Linked DNA regions of Idiomarina loihiensis L2TR. Each later gene encodes a partner of the first gene's protein in a complex. Links are inferred from orthologs where the notes say so. Each region holds a gene or a part of one and is shown in the gene's direction. Other genes may lie near its edges.

Region 1 (3,250 bases):
GACAAAGACTTAGAGTCGCTATTTGGTGGTTCCGATAATGCGGATAATATTGTCGATGAAGATGAGCCGGCTACAGAAGAAAACGACACCGAAAGCGAAGCCGAAACTGATGCATTTAGCGCTACCGACGACGATGAATTTGTGGATATTGACTCCTTAATGGCGGATGCCGATGAGGAAGACGAAGACAGTGATCGCTATCAGTCGTCGGCAGTAAAAGACGTTTTACCGGATGATGAATCTGGAGATGCCGAAGGGGCTCCACAAGATGATGAACCGTCGGGTCAGCTTGATCTTGCCAGAGCCTATATTGAAATGGGCGAAGAGGACGAAGCTCGGGAGATTCTTCAGCAATTAGCAGAAGGTGATGATGAAGCGCTGGCAAATGAAGCTAAGACGCTGCAACAGAAACTAGATTCGTAGGATAAAGTAGTATGCGAATGGCCTTATGCCTTGAATACGACGGCAGTCGTTATTATGGATGGCAACGACAACGTGAAGTAGCCAGTGTTCAGCAGTGTGTTGAAGAGGCTTTGAGTAAAATAGCGAATGCGCCTGTTGAGGTAACTTGTGCCGGCAGAACGGATGCTGGTGTTCATGCTACCGCACAGATCGTGCATTTTGATGTCCCGGTACCAAGAGCTGATGTTGCCTGGACGTTAGGAGTGAACAGTAATCTGCCCGCTGGTATTGCTGTACGCTGGGCGCGGGAAGTTGACAGTGAGTTCAGTGCGCGGTTTAGCGCTACGTCGCGACGTTACCGTTATATTATTGCCAATACCAGATTCCGTCCGGGGATCCATTCGGCAGGGGTCAGTCATTATCATCAACCACTTGACGCTGAAGTTATGCAAGAAGCTGCTCAGGCGCTTGTCGGTGAACATGACTTTACTGCATTCCGGGCATCTCATTGCCAGTCGCATACCCCGTTTCGTAAGGTTTCCGATTTAACGGTTGAACGCCGTGGCGACTATATTATCGTGGATATTTCGGCGAATGCCTTTTTGCATCACATGGTGCGAAATATCGTCGGCAGTTTGATCGTTGTTGGTCAGCACCTGCAGCCACCGGACTGGATTGGAGAATTGTTAAGACAGAAAGACCGCACCAAGGCTGCAGCTACAGCGAAACCCGGCGGACTTTACCTGGTGGCAGTAACTTACCCGGAACACTATAATATACCCGATGCTCCACTGGGACCTTTGTGGCTAGGCGATTAAGAGTCACTGTTATGACCTCTTTGCTTGACCCATTTGTGGTACCATGTAAGCTACATCAAATTGACTAATAACAGCCTTTGGGCGGAATAGTATGAGCTGGATAGAAAGAATTCTTGCGAAGCCAAAAATTAACAAACGACGTGGCGTTCCAGAGGGCGTGTGGAGCAAGTGCACGGCCTGTGGCAATATTATTTATAAGGCTGATTTAGAACGCAGCCTTAATGTTTGCCCTAAGTGTGATCATCACATGCGGGTTACCGGGCGCAGCCGTTTAGATATTTTTCTGGATAAAGACAATCGCGAAGAAATAGGCACAGATTTAGAGCCAAAAGATGTTCTGCGCTTTAAAGATTCCAAAAAATACAAAGACCGTATTGCTGCCGCGCAAAAAAGCACGGGTGAGAACGACGCCCTAATTGCCGAGAAAGGTACCGTAAAAGGCGTTCCTCTAGTCGCGGTTGCCTTTGACTTTAACTTTATGGGCGGCTCCATGGCATCGGTGGTAGGGGCTAAGTTTGTACTGGCTGCCGAAGTCTGCCTTAAGCATCGTATTCCGCTGGTATGTTTCTCTGCCTCCGGCGGTGCTCGTATGCAGGAAGCTCTGATGTCGTTAATGCAAATGGCTAAGACCTCTGCGGCTTTAGCTCGTATGAGCGAAGAAGGCCTGCCGTTCATCTCGATATTAACCGACCCGACCATGGGTGGTGTTTCTGCGAGTCTGGCAATGTTGGGCGATATTCATATTGCTGAACCAAAAGCTCTCATCGGCTTTGCCGGACCTCGGGTTATTGAACAAACGGTTCGTCAAACCTTACCGGAAGGTTTTCAACGCGCTGAGTTCCTGCTGGAACATGGGGCTATCGACATGATTACCGACCGTCGTGATATGCGCGATACTGTTGCCCGTTTGTTGGCGAAAATGCAAAACTTACCTTCTACCGAAGCTACGGAAGTAAGTGTAAACGAGTAATGGCGGAGATATCTTCATCAGCTCCTGCAGTGACTGCATCACTGCAGGAGTGGCTGACCTACCTCGAAAAACTTCATCCGAAAAATATCGATATGGGTCTGGAGCGTGTAGCCAGAGTGGCTGCTAATGCCGGCGTATTAAAGCCGGCAGCTTTAGTCATAACGGTTAGCGGAACCAATGGTAAAGGCTCAACAGTTTGCTATCTGGAAACGATTCTGCAGGCGGCAGGTTACACTACCGGCGTTTATACCTCACCGCATATTACCGAGTATCGCGAGCGAGTTCGGGTTAATGCGCAAGAATTGCCGGACTCCGAACACGTTAAAGCATTTCATGCTATTGAGCAGGCTCGTAACAATACGTCATTAACTTATTTTGAGTTTGGTACGTTAGCGGCGCTTTGGTTAATGGGTCGCCAGTCTCCGGATGTCGCTATTCTTGAGGTAGGCCTGGGTGGGCGTCTAGACGCGGTTAACTGTGTTGACGCAGACGTGGCTGTGGTCACCAGTATCGGCATCGACCACATTGCTTTTCTCGGAAATAATCGTGAGCACATTGGGTATGAAAAAGCCGGTATTGCCAGATCGGGTAAGCCATTAATTTGTGGTGAAGCAAGTCCAACGGCCAGTATTGCAGAAAGCGCGGAGCGCATCGGGGCTAAGCTTTATCAAGTCGGGCGTGACTTTCATCGTACCGAATACGATGAAAGCTGGAGTTATCGTAGTCAGAACACCCAATTGAATGACTTGCCGTTACCAAAACTGCCTCTTATCAACGCGTCAACAGCCATTGCGGCTATCGAACAATTGCCGTTACCAGTCAGCTTATCGGCTATTCGTGAAGGTATTACTCAGGCAAGTTTACCTGGGAGAATGCAACCTGATACCGTTAATGGTATTGAAGTTTTGCTGGACGTTGCGCATAACCCGCAGGCTGCAGTTTATGCTAGTCGCTATTTGAATAAATTTTATCCACAACATAAAATTTTTGCTGTTGTGGGGATGTTAAGTGACAAAGACCATGCCGGTGTCGCTAACGCATTGAGTTCTCAGGCTTCTGC
Region 2 (2,831 bases), 1.4 Mb from region 1 along the record:
CTGGCTGTTTCGATAAGCCAGCCGCTTCGGATCACCACGAAAGTTATCACTATTGTACTCTTAGCAGCGGCGGCTACTACAGGCAGTTACTGGCAGGTTAATAAAGCGCAACTGGAACAAAAAAGTCACGGCCTTTTTACTGTTGTTAGTAATGTCAGCGACATACAACAACAAGTAGCAGAAAGTGACCGATGGGTAATGCTAGACCTTTATGCGGACTGGTGCGTGGCCTGCAAGGAATTCGAGCAGTACACCTTTTCAGATGAGCAGGTTCAGGCGCAGTTTCAGGAGTTTAAACTCATTCAGGCCGATGTTACCCGCAATAACGCGCAAGACGTTGAGATTCTGAGTCGCTACAAGGTGCTGGGGCTACCCACCATTCTGTTCTTTGACCCTGAAGGCAACGAACGCCCTGAATACCGGGTTACCGGTTATATGAACGCTGAGGATTTCAAAAAGCATCTGGAAAAGATAGTTTCCGAGTAAACTTGTGCCTAAATGCGCTGATAAGACCAGTAAAGTGCTGCAATCTTGCTTTTTTTCCCTATAATACTGTTGTTATAGGAACCCAAACTGAAAGTTGTGGTCACTTTTAATAGTTTCCGTAACTTCACAGCAAATGGCGGCACAATGGCAGAACGTTTTAAAATATTAGTGCTCAATGGCCCGAATCTAAATTTACTGGGGCAGCGTGAACCAGAGCTTTATGGTAAGCAAAGCCTGGATGATATCGCTGATTCGCTGGGAGCCATTGCTAAACAACACGCAACAGCACTAGATTTCCGTCAGTCCAATGCTGAACACCAGTTAATTGACTGGATCCAGCAAGCCGCCAAAGACTCCGTAGATTATATTGTGATTAATCCGGCAGCCTACGCACACACCAGCGTGGCATTACGCGATGCGTTATTGGCTGTGAAAATCCCTTTTATTGAAGTGCACCTTTCCAATATTTATCGCCGTGAGAGCTTCCGCCACCATTCTTATTTGGCAGACGTGGCTGACGGTGTTATCTGCGGGCTTGGCGCCCGTGGTTATGAATACGCATTACAAGCAGCTTTAACTACATTGAACAATACAGATAACTAAAGGTAGACGTTAGCATGGATATCCGAAAAATTAAGAAACTGATCGAGCTCGTTGAAGAATCTGGCGTAGCAGAACTGGAAATTACCGAGGGCGAAGAGTCAGTTCGGATTAATCGTTACAGTGCGCAGCCTGCACCGATGCAATACGCGCCACAACCGCAACACGCCCCTCAGCAAGCGCCACAATCAGCTCCGGCAAGCCAGCCAGCGGCTGAACCAGCCAGTGAAGAAATTAGCGGCCACGTTGTTCGCTCTCCTATGGTTGGAACCTTCTACGAAGCTCCATCTCCTGATGCAAAGCCTTTCGTTACTGTTGGCTCTCGCGTTAATGCCGGCGAAACACTGTGCATTATTGAAGCAATGAAAATGATGAACCAGATTGAAGCAGACAAATCCGGTGTCGTTAAACAGATTTTAGTAGATAACGAAGAGCCGGTTGAATTTGATCAGCCACTGTTTATCATCGAATAAAGTAACCGCAGGTATTTGTCATGTTAGATAAAGTGGTCATTGCCAACCGTGGCGAAATTGCACTGCGCATACTGCGAGCCTGTAAAGAGCTCGGCATTAAAACAGTGGCAGTTCATTCAACGGTTGATAGAAACCTTAAACACGTTTTACTTGCAGACGAAGCAATTTGCATAGGTAAAGCGCCAGCGAACGAGAGCTACCTGAACATTCCCCGTATTATCAGCGCCGCTGAAATTACGGATGCAGCAGCTATTCACCCGGGTTACGGCTTTCTGGCCGAAAACGCCGATTTTGCTGAACAAGTTGAACAATCTGGCTTCATTTTTGTTGGACCAACGCCGGATCTTATCCGTCTTATGGGCGACAAAGTATCAGCCATTAAGGCAATGAAGAAAACCGGCGTTCCTTGCGTTCCGGGGTCGGATGGCCCTCTGGATGACGACGACGAACGTAATAAGAAGCTTGCTAAGCGCATTGGTTACCCCATTATTATTAAAGCAGCAGGCGGCGGCGGTGGTCGTGGTATGCGGGTTGTACGCGAGGAGAGCGAATTGCTCAGCTCTATCACTATGACTCAGAACGAAGCTCGCGCAGCCTTCGGTAACCCTGTTGTCTATATGGAAAAATTCCTTGAAAACCCTCGCCATGTGGAAATTCAGGTTCTGGCCGATGGACAAGGCAATGCCATTCATTTAGGTGAACGTGACTGCTCGATGCAGCGTCGTCACCAGAAAGTGGTTGAAGAGGCACCTGCGCCGGGTATCACCCCTGAAATGCGTAAATTTATTGGTGAGCGTTGTGCCAAAGCTTGTGTAGAGCTTGGCTACCGTGGCGCTGGTACATTTGAATTCTTGTACGAAAATGGTGAATTCTATTTCATTGAAATGAACACCCGTATTCAGGTTGAGCATCCGGTTACCGAGATGGTCACAGGTATCGACTTGATTAAAGAGCAGTTGCGCATTGCAGCCGGTCGTCAGCTTTCGGTCAGCCAGGAAGATGTTGTCATTCGTGGTCATGCCATTGAATGTCGGATTAACGCCGAAGACCCTGAAACCTTTACACCGTCACCGGGCACTATCACCCGTTTCCACTCTCCGGGTGGCTTTGGTGTGCGTTGGGACTCACACGTTTACGCGGATTACAAAGTTCCGCCGAACTATGACTCGATGATAGGCAAGCTGATTACTTACGGCGAAAACCGTGATATTGCTATTGCCCGTATGCGTAATGCTTTAAATGAATTGATCATCGAAGACATTAAAACCAATA

The links.
Region 2: the proteins of accD (region 1) and accB are in contact, whole or in part, in a solved structure (PDB 8UXZ), measured with the Escherichia coli proteins. The link is inferred for Idiomarina loihiensis L2TR from one-to-one orthologs.

The regions. Positions count from the first base shown.
Region 1 is NC_006512.1:1,084,490-1,087,739, reverse strand. What follows is about bases 262-3,250. They hold accD (acetyl-CoA carboxylase, carboxyltransferase subunit beta), read left to right. Parts: upstream 262-1,311; coding sequence 1,312-2,190; downstream 2,191-3,250. Other genes in these bases: folC (bifunctional tetrahydrofolate synthase/dihydrofolate synthase), read left to right, coding at 2,190-3,250; truA (tRNA pseudouridine(38-40) synthase TruA), read left to right, coding at 435-1,220; IL_RS05220 (FimV/HubP family polar landmark protein), read left to right, coding at 262-423. In the rest of the region: more of IL_RS05220, read left to right, coding at 1-261.
Region 2 is NC_006512.1:2,447,295-2,450,125, forward strand. It holds accB (acetyl-CoA carboxylase biotin carboxyl carrier protein), read left to right. Parts: upstream 1-1,103; coding sequence 1,104-1,559; downstream 1,560-2,831. Other genes in the region: IL_RS11730 (protein-disulfide reductase DsbD), read left to right, coding at 1-486; aroQ (type II 3-dehydroquinate dehydratase), read left to right, coding at 631-1,089; accC (acetyl-CoA carboxylase biotin carboxylase subunit), read left to right, coding at 1,580-2,831. UniProt on the Escherichia coli protein: This protein is a component of the acetyl coenzyme A carboxylase complex; first, biotin carboxylase catalyzes the carboxylation of the carrier protein and then the transcarboxylase transfers the carboxyl group to form malonyl-CoA.